3 regions of the Solibacillus sp. R5-41 genome follow, and region 3 is predicted to be linked to each of the others. Evidence: riboswitches for the same ligand, from Rfam matches in the RefSeq annotation. Region 3 holds a riboswitch; each other region holds the start of a gene.

Region 1 (6,280 bases), 670 kb from region 3:
TTTATCAATTAAGTCTAGCATCGACACTCCCTTATTTAGTCGATTATAAAAATGACTATGGTTCGATTATTAAAGGATTTGAGGAAAATCGCGAGCAGTTTGAGAAGGCAGCAAATAAAAAGTTCATTTCATTTGAAAATGGATTGTCTGCTATCATCAATCGACTTGAGGAAATGTTGCCAGACGTTGAATTTATGAAAAATGCCACAACAGAAAGTGTTCGAAAAGTGGGGTCGCAATATGAGGTAGTGGTAAATGGAAAAATAATAGAAGCAGATGTTGTTGTGCTTGCAGTTCCAAATGACACAGTGCGTAAAGTATTAGCAGATGAGACATTAGATAAAAGTTTAGCGCAATTTTCAACGGCATCTGTGATTACGATGTATGTAGGCTTTGATGTACCAGATGAAGTATTGCCAGCAGATGGCACCGGTTTTATCGTCTCGCATAATAGTGATTTAATATGCAATGCATCTACTTGGACGAGTCGAAAATGGAAGCACACGTCGACAAAAGGTAATCTACTCGTACGCTTATTTTATAAAAATAGTAATCCGCGCTATGAAGAGTTAGCAGCAATGTCTGATGAGGAGCTAACAACGGTTGCACGAGAGGATATTCTTTTAAGTCTTGGCATTGCAGCACAACCAAAAATAGTGAATGTGACAAAATGGATCGATCAAATGCCGCGTTATGATTTAGCACATAATGATGCTCTTGGTGTTGTTGTAGAGGATTTAGAGACGCGTTATCCAAACGTATTACTTGCGGGATGCTCGTATTTTGGTGTGGGTATTGGTGCGTGTATTCAAAATGGAAAGACGACCGCACAGCAAATAATCAATGCAATTGTGTAAAGTTATGCTTGAATATGCTAACAGCTATTGACGTTTTTTTCATATAACGTTATGATTCTGTTAATTCTTTTAATCAGAAAACTCTGCTAAAACGAATTGAAACTTCCATCGGATGTTACGAACTTAGGTTAACACCCTTTGCAAGCATAAATCGTAATCCGGATGCAATTATGCCGGGGTATAATTGATTTAGTATTAAAAAATTCATAATGTATCTTATCGAGAGAAGTTGAGGGACTGGCCCTATGAAACTTCAGCAACCAACAAATAGTCAGGTGCTAAATCCAGCAGGCAAATGCCAGAAGATGAGAGGGACCTAAACTTACAATGTGTAATGCCTTCTTTTATTTTTGAAAGAAGGCTTTTTTATATCATTAAATGACTGAAAATACTGTAAATATGGGAGTGAATACAATGGGTTTATTAGAGGATTTAAAAACTAAAGTATTAACAGCTGACGGCGCAATTGGTACATTATTATATTCCTATGGTTTAGATTATTGTCATGAAGAAATGAATATTTTGCGACCAGAAATTATTGAAAAAATACATGGTGAATATGTTGCTGCCGGAGCGGATATTATCCAGACGAATACATATGGTGCCAATGCAATTAAGCTTGCTCGTTACGGCTATGAATACCGTGTGCAAGAGTTTAATGAAGCGGCATTACAAATTGCTAAGCGTGCTGCAACTCCTGGAGGACAATATGTGTTAGCTACAATCGGGGGTATTCGAGGCGTTCGAAAAAATGATGTGACACTAGCAGAAATTTTAGATGCGTTTGAGGAACAGGCAAAAGTACTTCTTGCAGGTCAACCAGATGGCTTTTTACTAGAGACGTATTATGATTTTGAGGAATTATCCCACTGTGTTCATTTATTACGCACATTAACGGACTTACCGATTATTGCACAAGTGACGATGCAAGATCCAGGAGTTTTACAAAATGGTCTGTCATTAAATGCGGCTTTAACAGAGCTTGCCGCTTTAGGAGCAGATATCGTCGGCAGTAATTGTCGCTTAGGGCCGTTCCATACGATTCAATCATTTGAAGGTGTAGAGCTTCCGGAAAATTCCTTTTTGTCTGCTTCCCCGAATGCTTCTTTATTAGATGTGGAAGATGGGCGCGTTGTTTATGAGTCAGAGGCGGATTATTTTGCGCGTGCTGCGGTTGAATTAGTCGAGCAAGGTGTTCGTTTAATCGGCGGATGCTGTGGTACGACACCAAAGCATATTGCGGCAGTGAAAAGTCGTTTAGCTCATATTAAGCCCATTACAGAGAAAAAAGTGAAGCAAGGGCGTACAGAATTTGTGCGTGTACCTGAGCCACGTAAGCAAGAGCCGTTACATTTAAAAGCAAAGCGCGAACGTTCTGTCATTGTTGAGTTAGATACGCCACGACATTTAGAAATTGATGGCTTCGTGGAAGGTGCGAAAGAATTATACAACGCAGGAGCGGATGTTATTATGATGGCGGATAATTCCCTTGCTTCTCCGCGTATAAGTAATATTGCGATGGCTTCTATTTTGAAGCAGCACGGTATTCGCACATTGCCACATTTAACTTGTCGTGACCGCAATTTAATTGGTTTACAATCACATTTAATGGGTCTAGATGCATTAGAGCTGCATGATCTTTTAGTGGTGACTGGTGACCCAACAAAAGTTGGGGATTTCCCTGGTGCAACGAGTGTATATGATGTGTCATCAATGGAGTTAATTTCTTTAATTAAACAATTAAATGAAGGCTCATCTTTCACAGGAAAAACATTGCGCAAGCAGGCAAATTTCTCCGTTGCAGGTGCTTTCAATCCGAATGTGCGTGTATTAGATCGGGCGGTTGCTCGCTTAGAGAAGAAAATTGAACACGGGGCGGATTATTTCATTTCGCAACCAGTTTATACGAAAGAAAAAATTAAAGAGATTTATGAGGCGACAAAGCATTTAGAGACGCCGATATATATTGGAATTATGCCCCTTACTTCATTTAGAAGTGCGGAATTCCTTCACCATGAAGTGCCAGGTATCAAGCTTTCAGAGGAAGTACTTGCGCGTATGGAAGCTTGCGGTGAGGACAAAGAAGCGGCAACAAAAGAGGGCGTTAAAATTGCTAAGGAACTTTTAGAAACAGCATGTCAGTATTTTAATGGAATTTACTTAATTACACCATTTTTACGCTACGATATGACGCTAGAACTAATCGACTATGTGAAAGCGTTTGATGTTAAATATAAAGGAGCTCAAACAAATGCTTAATCATCCAATACAGGAGCAATTACAAAAACGAATATTAATTATCGATGGTGCAATGGGGACAATGCTCCAAAATGAAAATTTGACCTATGAAGACTTTGGCGGTGAGGAATTAGATGGCTGTAATGAAAACCTTATTTTGACACGACCAGATGTGTTAGGAAAAATTCATCGTGCTTATTTAGAAGCTGGTTCCGATATCATTTGTACAAATACATTTGGTGCAACGCCACTTGTTTTAAATGAGTATGACCTGGGAAATAAAGCGGTGGAAATTAATAGACGAGCGGTGGAAATTGCACTAGAGGTGTCGCGTGAGTTTTCGACACCTGAGTGGCCACGCTTTGTTGCAGGGGCGATGGGGCCAACCACAAAAACATTGTCTGTAACAGGTGGGATAACATTTGAAGAGCTAGAGGAAAATTTCTATGTGCAAGCGAAAGCATTGATTGAAGCAGGATCCGATTTAATATTACTTGAAACGTCTCAAGATATGCTGAATGTAAAGGCGGGCACAATTGCGGTGCGTCGTGCATTTGATGAATTAGGAAAAGAGTTACCTGTGATGATTTCAGGAACAATCGAGCCAATGGGTACTACACTTGCTGGGCAATCGATTGAAGCCTTCTACATTTCGATTGAACATATTCAACCACTATCCGTTGGCTTAAACTGTGCTACAGGTCCAGAATTTATGACGGATCATATTCGTTCATTAGCAGAGCTTTCACAAGGTTATATTAGCTGTTATCCGAATGCAGGCTTACCGGATGAGGAAGGGTGCTATCACGAAACACCAGAATCATTATCGAAAAAGCTACAAGGTTTTGCAGAAAAAGGTTGGCTCAATATTATTGGTGGCTGTTGCGGTACGACACCTGCTCATATCGCAGCCATTCGTGAAGCGGTAGCAGGATTTGCACCTCGTAAACCTGGAGAGAAAACACATACGCATGCTGTTTCAGGAATTGAACCGTTACAATATGATGAATCGATGCGTCCTTTATTTATGGGCGAACGTACGAATGTTATCGGCTCACGTAAATTTAAAAATTTAATTATTGAAGGAAAATTTGAGGAAGCAGCAGAAGTTGCTCGTGCCCAAGTGAAAAATGGTGCGCATGTTATTGATATTTGTCTCGCCAACCCAGACCGTGATGAAGTAGAGGATATGAAAAACTTTATGCAGGAAGTGGTCAAAAAGGTAAAAGTACCTTTAGTAATTGACTCAACTGATGAAAAAGTAATGGAAGTCGCATTAAAATATTCACAAGGGAAAGCGATCATTAACTCCATTAACTTAGAAGATGGCGAGGAGCGCTTTGATGCGGTGATGCCACTTGTGAAAAAATATGGGGCAGCGCTTGTTGTTGGAACGATTGACGAAACGGGAATGGCCATTACGCGTGAGAAAAAGCTAGAAGTGGCAGAGCGTTCATATAAATTGCTGACAAAAAAATGGGGCATGGCACCAGAGGATATTATTTTTGACCCGCTAATGTTCCCGGTTGGTACAGGGGACGAGCAATATATTGGTGCAGCAGAGGAAACAATCGAAGGGATTCGTTTAATTAAAGAAAAGCTACCACATTGCCTAACTGTTCTCGGTGTTAGTAATGTATCATTCGGTTTACCGCCAGTAGGTCGTGAAGTGTTAAATGCGGTTTATTTATATTATTGCACGCAAGCAGGTCTTGATTATGCGATTGTGAATACAGAGAAATTAGAGCGATTTGCTTCGATTCCAGAAGAAGAAATTAAACTTGCGAATGATTTGATTTTCAATACCAATGATGAAACGTTAGCAGTATTTACAGATTTTTATCGTGGGAAAAAGAAAGAATCCGCTGTGAAAGTACTTCCTGCAACAGTGGAAGAGCGTCTTGCGTATTATATTTTAGAAGGTACGAAGGAAGGTTTGATTGAGGATTTAAATTTGGCGCGTGAAACGTTTGATACCCCGCTAGATATTATTAATGGTCCACTCATGGAAGGGATGGCTGAAGTAGGTCGTCTATTTAATGACAATCAGCTAATTGTAGCAGAAGTATTGCAAAGTGCGGGTGTGATGAAAGCAGCCGTTGCCCATTTAGAGCAGTTCATGGAAAAGGGCGATTCGAGTGCAAGTAAAGGCACGATGGTACTCGCAACAGTAAAAGGTGACGTACATGATATCGGTAAAAACTTAGTCGATATTATTTTAAGTAATAATGGCTTTCGTGTTGTCGATTTAGGAATTAAGGTAACACCAGCGCAGTTAATTGAGGCGATTCGCAAAGAAAAACCCGACTTTGTAGGACTTTCTGGATTGCTAGTAAAATCAGCGCAACAAATGGTTATTACCGCGCAAGATTTCAAGGAAGCAGGCATAGATGTTCCAATCTTAGTTGGCGGCGCTGCTTTATCACGTCGTTTTACCGAAACAAAAATTTCTGAGCAATACGATGGTCCAGTCATTTATTCGAAAGATGCGATGCAAGGTTTAGATCAGGCGAACCGTTTAATGAATGCGGAGCAACGTGAAGAACTTGTTGCGGAGCTAAAAGAAGCACGTGAAAAGCGTATTGAATCTGATGCAAAGCGTGCAGCACGACCAGTTGTAGTGACGCAAAAACCAGTTCGTACAGTTGGAGATGCAAATGTTTACTTACCGGGAGATTTAGTACGCCATGTGAAGCGTAATTACTCGGTTGCTCACTTACAGCCTTATGTGAATATGCGTACATTAATCGGGCATCACTTAGGGCTAAAGGGCAATTTAGAACAAATGCTAGCTGAGCAGGATGAACGCGCGGTGCAATTAAATACGCTCGTTAGGGATTATTTAAATAGCGATTTATTAACACCTTCTGGCATGTATCAATTTTTCCCTGCGCAATCAGATGGCGATGATGTAGTCGTATATAGTCCAGAGGATCAAAAGACTGAAATTAAGAGATTTACATTCCCTCGTCAGCAAGTAGAACCATTTTTATGCTTGGCGGATTATTTGAAGCCGGTTGAAAGTGGAGAAATGGATTACATCGCGTTAATGGTTGTAACGGCAGGTCACGGGGTAAGCGACATTGCAGGCATGCTAAAAAAGGAAGGGAAGTTTTTAGAGAGCCACGCACTACAAGCTACGGCGCTTGAGCTTGCAGAAGGATTTGCTGAGCGTATTCACCAGG
Region 2 (6,280 bases), 1.2 Mb from region 3:
GCGAAAGGGACGATTAAAGTCGGATTCCCAACAAGCCTAGCAAGCTACGTACTGCCGACCATTATATCCGAATTTAAAAAAGAATATCCAGATGTTTCTTTTCATTTGCGCCAGGGGTCATATAAATATTTAATTGAGGCCGTTAAAAATCGAGAATTGAATTTAGCTTTACTCGGTCCATTGCCTCCAAAAGATGAAGCCATTAATACGACAGTACTTTTTAGTGAAAACATTCATGCACTGCTCCCAGCAAATCATTTACTCGCTAAAAGGGACAGCATTAACTTAATCGAATTGCGTCATGATCATTTCGTCATGTTTCCAGATGGCTATATTTTACACAAAGTAGCTGTGGATGCATGTAAATCTGCTGGATTTGTTCCAAAAATCACATCTGAAGGTGAAGATATGGATGCATTGAAAGGGTTAGTAGCTGCGGGCATTGGTGTATCTTTATTACCGGAAAGTTCACTCTATGATTCCACACCCCGAATGACGGTGAGAGTGCCGATCGCCAATCCATTGATTCGTCGAAATGTCGGGATTATCGCACCAACAACAAGGGTACTTGCCCCTTCCGAAAAAATATTTTTAGATTTCGTTTCACAATTTTATTCCCGCCTATCCGGATTCCAATAAAAAAACTTCCCGCATTGACTACTGTTTTTGCGGGAAGTATTTCATTTATTTTACAACCGGTACTACTGAACCGCCCCATTGTTCTAACATGAAGTCTTGAATTTCTTTTGAGTGTAATGCATCTACTAATGCTTTAATTTCTTTTGATTTTTCGTCACCCGATTTAACGGCAACAATATTTACATATGGTGACTCTTCGCTTGATTCAATTGCGATTGAATCTTTTTGCGGGTTAATGCCATTATCAATTGCAAAGTTTGAGTTGATTAATACCACATCCCCCTCTTCATTTTCGTACATTTGCACTAAAAGTTCTGGTGCTGTATTGTAATCAAATTTTAAGTTTTTCGGATTTTCTTTAATATCTTTAATTTCAGCCTTTGTTTTGTCAACACCCTCCGCAAGTGTAATTAAACCTTTTGCTTCAAGTAGTGACAGCATACGACCGTGGTCAGAAACAGAGTTTGACAGTAATACTAAGGCACCTTCCGGAAGCTCTTCTAATGTTTTGTATTTTTTAGAATAAATTCCGATTGGCTCAATATGAATTTCGCCTGCATTTGCAAAGTCATAGTCGAAATCTGCAATTTGGCTTTCGTAGTACGGTATGTGTTGGAAGAAGTTTGCATCTAAATCGCCTGATTCAAGGTCTTGGTTTGGTAAAACATAATCTGTATACGGTTCAATTTGAAGTTCGATACCTTGCTCTTTTAAAATTGGTTGTACTTGTTCTAAAATAAGTGCGTGCGGTGTATTTGATGCACCAACTATTAATGTTTCTTCATCTGATCCACATGCTGCTAAAGCTAGTACAGACGCTCCTAATACGATACTTGATAATAATTTCTTCATTTTTTCCTACCTACCTTTTTTCATTTTATCGTTTCACATAACATTCCCTATTTTCAGTCATTTAACGTTACAGACGCGCGCTTTTCTCAAGTTTGCGTCCGAGATCATATTAAATTAGGAAATACCTTAAACGTTTTTTATAATTACGGCTTGAGCCATGAACTATCGTTTATCTACTTTTGCGGTAATAAAATCACCAATATACTGAATAATAAATACGACGATTAAAATTAAAACAGTTGCCACAAATGTCACGTCTTGACGATTACGCTGGAAGCCGTCTAAAAATGCTGAAGTTCCAAGTCCGCCTGCACCAATAATCCCTGCCATTGCTGTGTAACCGACTAATGCAACAGCTGTTACTGTAAGACCCGAAATCAGTGCTGGCAAACTTTCTGGAATAAGTACTTTCCATATAATTGTCGAAGTTTTGGCACCCATTGAACGCGCCGCTTCAATAACCCCTTTATCAATTTCACGCAAGGCGATCAATACCATTCGCGCATAGAACGGGGCAGCACCAATAATAAGCGCTGGTAAAGCAGCATTGGCACCACGAATTGTACCAAGTAAAAATTTCGTGAATGGGATAAGTAAAATAATTAAAACGATGAATGGAATCGAACGGAAAATATTCACGACTGACCCCGTTAAAAAGTGGACGATTTTATTTGCCCATAGCTGATTATCACTCGTTAAAAATAATACAATCCCGATGATTAAACCGAGTGCGAATGTAACGACCGTTGCTATTGTTGTCATATAAATTGTTTCATAGGTTGCATCGAGCATCTTTGCCCAATCTACATTCGGAAATAATTGCTCAATCATGTCCAATCACCTCCGTTTGAACTTTATGTTGCTCTAGTACATCTAAAGCGGCTTTAATTTGTTCGCTCGAACCTTCAATATGGATAAACAATGTGCCGAGCGGACCACTTGTTGTATTGGAAATTTTCCCATGTACAATATTCACGACAATATCAAATTGCTTAATGATTTGTGATATTACAGGTTGCTCTGTTGTTTGGCCAACAAAGCTTAGCTTCACAATTTTCCCCGATGGATAATTCGCTAAAATTTGCTCGAGTGACGTTTGCATTTCCTGTGTTTCACCAGATATTTGCGACATGAAGTTTTTCGTTATCGGTGCTTGAGGATTTTGGAATACTTGTAGCACCTCGCCTTGCTCTACTACTTTACCTGCTTCCATTACCGCAACACGATCACAAATTTTTCGAATAACATGCATTTCGTGTGTAATGAGTACAATTGTCAATCCAATTTTTTTATTAATGCCGAGTAACAGCTCTAAAATCGAATCCGTCGTTTCTGGGTCCAATGCAGATGTTGCCTCGTCACATAATAAAACTTCTGGATTGTTTGCAAGTGCACGGGCAATTCCGACACGCTGTTTTTGTCCACCTGATAATTGTGAAGGATACGCTTTTCCTCGACCTGCTAGTCCAACAAGCTCAATTAGCTCTTCTACTCGTTTTGCTCGATCTTCTTTTGGTACTCCAGCAATTTCAAGCGGAAAGGCGATATTATCTTCCACTGTACGCGACCAAAGCAAATTGAAATGTTGAAAAATCATACTGATCTTTTGTCGAGCATCTCGTAGCTTTTTCCCCGACGCCTTAGAAATATCATTTCCGTTTACAACGACCGAACCAACTGTTGGTTTTTCTAACCCATTTAACAGTCGAATCATCGTACTTTTACCTGCACCACTATAACCAATAATGCCGAAGATTTCGCCTTGTTTAATCGATAAGTTTACTTGATTTACGGCTGTTAGTTCTCCATTTTTCGTTTTATAAACCTTCGATATATTTTGTAAGTCAATCATCGTTTGAACTCCTTTATTCGAAATAACTTATTCGTTATTTTCATAGCACATTTTTTCGCGCGAGTAGTTTTACCTAATTTTCAACTTGTTCAAAAAGAAAAAAAACCCTTCTACGACGACAAGTAGAAAGGTTTTCACATTTATGTTGAACCGTTCTCTCATCTCTCAAAGTTAAACTTTGTGTGACTTGGCACCTTTTCATCATACAATGCTGGTTGCCGGGCTTCATAGGGCACTTCCCTCCGCCTCTCTTTATAAGAGTAACGCTATTAAGTTTTTTATTATAAATGATACTCTATCACGTCGGCTTAGGAACGTCAATCACTTTTTAACATTTCATACAAAAAAGGTACGGATTGAAATGCATATATTTTTTTCTGCATTTCCCCGTTATTAGCAATGATTAAACACGGCACACTTTCCACCTGTAACTCCATTGCGAGATCACCTAAATAGTTGATATTTGCCATTCCAATTGACAAATCCGGTAATAATTCCTCAATTACTGTTAATATTTTTGATGCCACATCACATGTTCCACACATTGGTGTATATAAGTAAAAGGCACGCTGCCCTTCATTTTGCAGCTGTTGCACCCATTGTTCTCTCGTCCACACTTCCATACTACGATCAACCTTCTTTTACTATAAATTTCGCACGTTTAAGAAGTTCGATTAAAATAGGGGCTGGCGTCTTTGCCACTTCAATATATTGCTTTGGAATAATTAAATGTTGTGCTTCAGAATATGTCCGATTCATCAACTTACGCAATTTCTCTCCATTTTTATCAACATCGAACATCGTTACCATTTCATATTGCTCGTACGGTGTTAATAATGCAATTAATTCATCTTCACTTATCGTGCCATTCGTACAAAGAATAACGACTTGTTCAGCCAATAAAGGGGAAATTTGAATTTTATCTGAACGCCCTTCAACAATAATGCATTTCTCCAATATAAAACCTCCTATACAAACAATCAATTCCCACTCGGCGTCATTCCGTTTGGACGTCTGCTGAATGAAGATAAAAAGACGCTAAAATCTGTACATACAGATTTTAGCGTAAGGAATATTATTGTTCAATTAATTGTGTGTATGCTTCTGCATCCATTAATTCTTCTAACTCTGCATCATTTGATAATTCGATAACAACCATCCATGCTTGCTCGTATGGAGATTCATTAACAAACTCTGGGTTGTCAGATAACTCTTCGTTTACTGATACAACTGTACCTGATAATGGTGCATATAATTCAGAAACTGTTTTAACAGATTCTACGCTACCGAATGGTTGATCTTTCGTAATGTCGTCGCCAACCTCTGGAAGCTCAACGAATACGATGTCACCAAGTTCAGATTGTGCGAAGTGAGTAATGCCGATTGTTGCTTTACCATCCTCAATTTTTACCCATTCGTGCTCTTTTGTATATTTCAATTCTTTCGGTGTGTTCATGAAAACCCCTCCAATTAATATGTAGTACATTCATGTTCAGTTTGCCATATTTCGTTCGGAAATTCAATATGTAACGCCGTTTATTTCCAAGTATTTAAGAAGTCAGACTCCTTAAATCCTAATGTTATTTTTTTACCATCTGTAACAAGTGGTCGTTTAATCAACATGCCATCCGATGCAAGTAATGCTAATTGCTCCGCTTCTGTCATTGTTTCAAGATTATCCTTCAATCCAAGCTCTCGATACTTTATGCCGGATGTATTGAAAAATTTCTTTAAAGGCAAGCCACTTGCTTTATAAATCAATTGTAACTCCTCCACAGAAGGTGTTTGTTCAACGATATGTCGATTTTCGTACGTAATGCCATTTTCGTCGAGCCATTTTTGTGCTTTTTTACAAGTTGTGCATTTTGGGTAATGAATCAATTGAATTGTCATGAAAGTGCTCCTTTTTGCAACCTATTTTCCACTATTGTAACGGATTCACTTTCACAATTCAAAAATCGGATGCAGCGTCCTACATCCGATTCGAATTTATCATTTAAACAACATACTTTGCCGCTTCAATTACTTTCACTGATGCTTCTCGTTTTTTCAAAATTAAATTGTAAGGGTTATTACGTGTTAATTTACGTAGTGCAGATAAAATCATACGTCCTGTATCCCCTTCAACTGTAGCAAGTAGCGTTTCTTTTGCTTCTTTTTCGATTTCTGCAAATGCTTCTTGGCAGAAAATTTGCGTATAAAGTATTTTTTGTGCTGCTTTTTCTTCCCCGTCACGCGCGATTGCTTTTTGTGTACGGATGACAGCAGATTCCATTGCATATAATTGGTTGGCAATATTTGCGATGTTCACTAACACTTCTTGCTCTTGATCTAATTTAGCACCAAAACGTTGTGCTGCTGCGCCCGCTGCAAGAACAGCAATTTTCTTCGCATTTTTCACTAAATATTTTTCTTGTTCTAATGCAGCTTCGCCAATTTCTTCAGGCATTAGCATTAATAGTTCGTTTTGTAAGTCTTGTGCTACTTGTAATAGTGGCAATTCCCCTTTTAATGCTTTCTTCATGAATGTACCTGGTACAATCATACGGTTAATTTCATTTGTTCCTTCAAAAATACGGTTAATACGTGAATCGCGGTAAATACGCTCCACTTCATATTCAGCCATAAAGCCATAACCACCATGCAATTGAACGGCTTCATCTGCTACATAATCCAATGTTTCTGAACCGAATACTTTTGCAATCGAACATTCAATGGCGTACTCAGCAATGGCACCTGCTACTGAAATACCATCCTTTTGCTCTTCATCTGATAACTGGTTTAAGCGATCTTCGAAGTAACCAACTGTACGATAGTTTAAAGACTCTGACGCATAAATATGAGATGCCATTGTCGCTAACTTTTCTTTCGTTAAGTTAAAGCTCGAAATTGGCGTTTTAAATTGTTGACGTTGATTTGAATATGCTACTGCAAGCT
Region 3 (6,280 bases):
ATGAAGGTACGGAAGCGAATGTAAGCCCGATTTTCATGGAAGATGGGGAAATGTATTACTTCACAGATTTCACAAGCCCAAAAGAGGGTGTTGATTCTATGCTTGGTTATTCGTTGACAAATGCTCGTACGGGCGCGGCAACGTATTATACAGGTGATTTAGATGCATCATACATGGATTCTCAAGGAGCACTGCAAATTATTGAAAAGAAATTCATCGAGAAGAAATGGGAAGGCAAAATGCCAATTCTTTATAACTTCTACGGCGAGGCGAGCTGGTTAACTGCTGTACTTGATGCAAATGGTTTCCTACAAAACTATTTCATCGTTTCCGCAGCGAATCCTGAAATTTCAGCCTTTGCCTCCACACCAAATGAGGCGTTAAAGCTATATAAAACAGCATTAAGTCGTGGTGGTAGTACAGTAGGTGGCACTTCTAATGCAGAGGAAGCAACAGTAACAGGTGAAGTTGTTCGTGTATATAAAGAGCGTGTGGGTGATTTTACACTCGTATCATTCTTACTGAAATCGGGTGAAAACTTTATCGTAAGTTCAGAAATCGTACCGCTTGCGATTTATTTACAAGAGGGTGATCGCATCGTTATGACATATGCGAAAACAGGCGAGCAGTTCCAACCTGTAAAAAATGTAATTATTGAAGGATTATAAAGCATGTAAAAAGGGCAGGGATGTTGTTGAAAACGTCTCTGCCTTTTACAATTCATTTTTACTAGTAATTTTGAATATAGTGAAGCATTTTTTGTTTTCGGTGTTCAATTTTTTCTTCTGTGTATAGCGTTACATTCAAGAATTTTTCCCATTGCACGTTTAAAAGTTCTCGCTCGGTTGAAAAATGATCAGAAGGTTCATTATTGAAAATATAATCTAAATGGAAAATTTGCATAAGCACCACTTCAGGATTTTCGAAGTTGCAAACAAATTTAAGTTGCCAAATTGATGTATGTGCAATATATTGGTCGATGAACGCGGTTGCAGCTTCATATTTTGAGTGCTCTATTTGATCTGTAATTTGTTGATGAATTTTATTTAATTCAATATTTATGTCTGAAATTAACAAAGGGTATTTTCGAGCAGATTTCAAATGTTGGCGTTCTAATGATTTCGCAATAAATGGAGTCGACATTTATGTTACCTCCTAACAACTTCAGTCTCTTCATAATAGCAAAATATGAAACAAAAAACCTAAGTCATAATGAGTAATATGAAATGCTAAAAAAATAATTCTAAAAATCCGTATGGATGTAAAGTACCGATTCAATTAGTAAAGAAGGCATGTTCTTAGCTCAAAAAAACATCATTTTAGCGGAGCGCTAAAATGATGGGTAGGTCATGCGGTTATTTCCACGTAAAGCCTTTTGTTGCAAGGAAATCTTTTATAAATGGACGTTTTTGGTCGACTAAAAAATCCGCCATTTGCTTCGTCCAAGTTGCCATCTTTTGATTGGAAGAGCGGCTTGCGTAATACGTTTCCATCATCGCATCATAGTCAGCTAATAATGTTTCATATTGATCTACGTCATAGCTGTTTTCATGCAACACAGCCGATACTGGTAGACGAGGCTTTGTTTCATTACGTTTTGTCGGTGTACCAATTGTCATCGCAAATAATGGGAACACATAATCAGGTAAATTAAATAGTTCACTAATTTCAGCTGGATTTGTGCGTGCCCCGCCAATATAGCAAATCCCATAGCCCATCGCTTCAGCAGCAATAACAAAGTTTTGTGCAAATAATGAAACGTCCGCAACGCCAACAAGAACGTTTTCAGCAGAATCTGTCACAATGTCAACGCCGTGCATTTGACCTGCAACTTGTAGACGTTTGAAATCCACGCAAAATAAGAAAGAAGCACCCGCAGTTTTGAATTGGAAATCATTTTTTGATAACTCACCTAGTTTTGCTTTTTTCTCCTCATCCGTTACCCAAATAACGCTATATGCTTGGACAAAATGTGAGCTTGCAGCCATTTGCGCCGTTTCGATTAAATCAATAATGGTTTCTTTTGAAATTTGCTCACCTGAATATTTTCGAACAGATGAGTGACTTCGTAAAATTTCTCTTGTTTGCATGTAAATTTCTCCCCTTATGAAAAAATCAATGTAAAGGAACGTTCCTTTAAGTTTATTCTAGTCGATTTATATTCAGATGACTATTGATAATGCTGAAATGAGACTCAACAGCTTTGTTAAATAGAATATTATGAAAATCAGAAAATTTTAAATTAACTGTTGACGAACTGATATTAACTGTTTTATACTGTGAAACAACGATGGAACATAAATCACATACTCTTATCAAGAGTGGCGGAGGGAATAGGCCCTGAGATGCCCGGCAACCAGTGAGTGACGAACTGACTAAGGTGCTACTTCCTACAAGATGCAATTTGCATTTTGAAAGATAAGAGGAGGCAAACTTGCTCATTTGCAAACCCTCTTCTTAGCTGAAGAGGGTTTTTTTCATTCAAAAAACTCCTCCTCTATAACACCGATTTCACCATCGAAAACTATTTTGGAGGTTATTATTGATGACAAATTTACGACCAGAAACACTATTATTACACGGAGGTCAAAAGCCAGATCCTGTAACGGGTGCGATTGCAGTACCAATTTATCGTTCAACGGCTTATGCATTTAAAGATACTGCTCATGCGCAGCGACTATTTGCATTAGAAGAGGCGGGCAATATTTATTCACGTATTATGAACCCAACGGTTGGTGCATTTGAAGAGCGTGTTGCGTTATTAGAAGGGGGAGCAGCCGCAGTAGCACTTTCATCTGGTGCAGCAGCTATCGCATTTTCTATTTTAAACTTAGCAAGTGCTGGGGACGAAATCGTGGCAGCAGGTTCACTTTACGGTGGTACGTATAATTTATTTGCAACAACATTACCACGCTACGGCATTACAGTGAAATTTGTGGATGAAACGAACCCAGAAAATTTCCGGAACGCAATTACAGATAAAACAAAGGCTGTTTATGCAGAAATTATTGGTAACCCAAGTTTAAAGGTGTTAGATATTGAAGCAGTTGCTACAATCGCACATGAAAACGGACTACCATTATTAATCGATAGCACATTCGCTTCGCCATATGGTGGGAACCCAATTGAATTTGGCGCGGATGTTGTCATTCACTCGGCTACGAAATGGATAGGTGGTCACGGAACGACAATTGGTGGCATTGTCGTGGACGCAGGGAATTTTGATTGGACACAAGGGCGTCATCTTGGGTTTACAGAGCCAGATACGTCTTATCACGGACTTCGTTATGGAATTGACACTGCAGGGGCTGCATTTGCCACAAAGCTACGTGTTCAACTTTTACGTGATTTCGGTCCTACATTATCAGCAGACGCAGCATTTAACTTTTTACAAGGCCTAGAAACGCTTCATCTGCGTATCGTGCGCCATAATGAAAATACGTTAAAAGTAGCGGAATATTTACGCAACCACCCATTTGTGGAATATGTAAACTATAACGGCTTTGAAGATTTCCCTTCACATGAGCTAGCGAAAAAATATTTGAAAAACGGGTTTGGCTCAATTTTAACATTTGGCATTAAAGGTGGACGTGAAGCAGGGCGCCAAGTCATTGATAACGTGGAATTATTCTCACACGTAGCCAATGTAGGAGACGCGCGCTCATTAATTATCCACCCAGCATCTACGACACACCAACAATTATCAGCTGAAGAATTAAAAGTAGCTGGTGTATCTGAGGAGCTCATTCGCTTATCGATCGGTTTGGAGGCCATAGAAGATATTATTGCAGATTTAGAACAAGCTTTAGCGAAAGTAGCCGCTAATTTAGAAATCGAAACACAAGTTTAATATAATAGAAGAAACTTGCTTGCCTTTCATCATTTCGTTAGGGAGCAGCTTTCCAAAATTAAAACCAAGTATTTTTATAAGGTTTATTGACAAAGATAAAACCTAGTAATAAAATAGGGATTATAAACTGAGTAATGTAAATAATGTTGCAGCATCGTTTACATTACTTGAAGATAGCGCACTTGCAAATGGTTAACCCCCCTTTGAGCAAGTGCTCTATCTTAATCAATTAGAAGGATTTGTTTGACATGGGAAACGTATACAGTGCACAAAATGTGGCAGCATATATAATTTATGAACTAAATGATCTAAAGAAATTTGTAAACGCAATGACAATTCAAGAGATTTTGGCGGATGTAGAATTGATGTGGCAAAAGGTGTTTGGACACTGTGCTTTCTCTGAAACAACTTATCATTTATCGAAATCAGGCTATGTCGTGAAGGAAATAGCAGTGGAATATAAGGAACATGGTGTAGCACATATTTTAGTACCAGCAAAAGAATGGTATTTAAAATATGGTGAGTTCCAGCTCGTGCAACGTCCATTCGCAATTCCAAACTATACAGTAAAAGAACAGTTATTAATGAAGAAAATAATAAGCATATATCATTTACATAATATTGAACGTGTAAAGGTAGCGGTTTAATTCTGTTAAGGTGTAAATAAAATAGTTTCAATCATTTAAAAAACGTATTTTGGCTTCGAGTCGGGATACGTTTTTCATTTTATAAATAGTTAAAATTAATCCAACCTAAAGTACAAAATATGCTCATTCAAAAATAGATTTGAATGAAAGTTGACCGTTTACAGAAAACAAATGTCCATGTAGGAGAGATTTATCTTGTTTTCGTGTAATATATAAGATAGAATTTTTATATATTAATTATTAGAATAGTTCGTCTATATTGCGCTGAGCGAGAATATTCATGGTTTTAATCATGAGAAGTTCAAATAGATATGTTTTAAAAGGAATTTGGAGGATGAAAGGAAATGGCAACAATCAAGGCAGCCATCTTAGGATTTGGCACAGTAGGTCAAGGGATTTACCATATTTTAAATGAAAAGAGGCAGGAGCTCCACGAGAAGTTGGGCGTGGAGTTGGAAGTTACAAAAATTTTAGTAACAGATGCAAGTCGTGAGCGGGTACCAGGAACAAAGCATTTAATGACGGAAAGCATCGATGAAGTACTTGCGGAAAAGGGCATACAGGTCGTATTTGAAGCGATTGTAAATGAAGAGCCAGCGTTTAGCTATTTAAAGCAAGCAGTAACACATAAATGTCATGTCATTACAGCGAATAAAGTGATGTTTGCAAAGCGAGGTGCGGAATTAGAGGCACTTGCAAAGGCAAACGGTGTATTCGTCGGTTTTGAGGCATCAGTTGCAGGCGGCGTACCAATTATTAAAACGATGAAAAATATTTTATTGGTGAATGATGTGAGTCGTGTGCAAGGGATTTTGAATGGGACGACGAACTATATTTTAACGAAAATGCGTGCAGAAGGCTGGAGCTTTGACGAGGCGTTGAAAGAGGCTCAAAGTTTAGGTTATGCAGAAGCAGATCCATTTAATGATGTTTCTGGTCAGGATGCATTTAAAAAGCTCATGATTTTATCGAACCTCGCGTTTGGAGAACAACCGAATTGGTCGGACGTGGAAGTTATCGGAATCGATAAAATTACAGCAGCACAAGTAGCGGAGGCAACAGAAAAAGGACTACGCTATCGTCATGTAGCAGAGGTTGAAAAACGCTCAGATGGTGAGATTTATGCAAAGGTATCTCCTTTGTTAGTCGGTAAAGATCACCCGCTTTATCCAGTAGATGATGTGTTCAATGCGGTAGCGATGGAAACGAATTATATCGGAACGTTATCAATTACAGGCCCTGGTGCAGGCATGTATCCAACAGCAAGTGTAATGGTAGAGGATTATGCTGAAATTATTGGGAAGCGTGTGGGATTTACGGTAACGATTTAACTTGATTCCGTAGGGGTTCAAACTCGGGCTGAATAGGGGAGCTCAGGCTAAGAACGTCATGATAAAGAAAGAAAAAAAGGGGGATTTCGTAGGCTTACTTAGAGCAACGAAATTCCTTTTTAACTTGTTTCAGCAGAAGTCCTCCACTTTTATAAGTGGTGGATGAATGCCAAATATGCCTTTATTCAGTGGTGGTTCAAACTCCGGCTGAATAGGGGAACTTATGCTTAGAACGCCGCGTCGTGCGGCAACGCTTGAGTGACCAACATCGTGTCGGCCCAAAGGCTCCGGCGGATATTACAGATTTTCAGAGGGATTTTTCGAGCAAGCTCGAAAAAAATCTAGACGCAATTACGCCTTGGCGTAATTGAATTCAGTATTTAGACGCTCTCTTAATTAATCCTCATCTTTCACATCGATATCTTCAGGAATCGGTGTGTTTTTCCAAATTT

The links. A riboswitch is a leader RNA that binds a small molecule or an ion and turns the genes downstream of it on or off. The one in region 3 is predicted to bind S-adenosylmethionine.
Region 1: linked by a shared signal. The riboswitch ahead of CSE16_RS19480 (bifunctional homocysteine S-methyltransferase/methylenetetrahydrofolate reductase) and the one ahead of CSE16_RS01625 (O-acetylhomoserine aminocarboxypropyltransferase/cysteine synthase family protein) in region 3 are both predicted to bind S-adenosylmethionine.
Region 2: linked by a shared signal. The riboswitch ahead of CSE16_RS17025 (methionine ABC transporter ATP-binding protein) and the one ahead of CSE16_RS01625 (O-acetylhomoserine aminocarboxypropyltransferase/cysteine synthase family protein) in region 3 are both predicted to bind S-adenosylmethionine.

What each region holds. Positions count from the first base shown of each region.
Region 1 is NZ_CP024123.1:3,941,763-3,948,042, reverse strand. It holds gene hemG (protoporphyrinogen oxidase) at 1-857, shown strand, start outside; SAM riboswitch class I at 1,071-1,169, shown strand; gene CSE16_RS19480 (bifunctional homocysteine S-methyltransferase/methylenetetrahydrofolate reductase) at 1,272-3,116, shown strand; gene metH (methionine synthase) at 3,109-6,280, shown strand, end outside.
Region 2 is NZ_CP024123.1:3,421,242-3,427,521, forward strand. It holds gene CSE16_RS17010 (glutamate biosynthesis transcriptional regulator GltC) at 1-639, shown strand, start outside; gene CSE16_RS17015 (MetQ/NlpA family ABC transporter substrate-binding protein) at 685-1,491, opposite strand; gene CSE16_RS17020 (methionine ABC transporter permease) at 1,654-2,322, opposite strand; gene CSE16_RS17025 (methionine ABC transporter ATP-binding protein) at 2,315-3,343, opposite strand; SAM riboswitch class I at 3,499-3,604, opposite strand; gene CSE16_RS17030 (thioredoxin family protein) at 3,661-3,966, opposite strand; gene CSE16_RS17035 (toprim domain-containing protein) at 3,974-4,300, opposite strand; gene gcvH (glycine cleavage system protein GcvH) at 4,419-4,799, opposite strand; gene CSE16_RS17045 (arsenate reductase family protein) at 4,880-5,236, opposite strand; gene CSE16_RS17050 (acyl-CoA dehydrogenase family protein) at 5,340-6,280, opposite strand, start outside.
Region 3 is NZ_CP024123.1:330,400-336,679, forward strand. It holds gene CSE16_RS01610 (ABC-2 transporter permease) at 1-668, shown strand, start outside; gene CSE16_RS01615 (hypothetical protein) at 730-1,143, opposite strand; gene nfsA (oxygen-insensitive NADPH nitroreductase) at 1,356-2,090, opposite strand; SAM riboswitch class I at 2,310-2,425, shown strand; gene CSE16_RS01625 (O-acetylhomoserine aminocarboxypropyltransferase/cysteine synthase family protein) at 2,546-3,850, shown strand; gene CSE16_RS01630 (hypothetical protein) at 4,099-4,497, shown strand; gene CSE16_RS01635 (homoserine dehydrogenase) at 4,842-5,828, shown strand; gene CSE16_RS01640 (DNA-binding protein) at 6,225-6,280, opposite strand, start outside.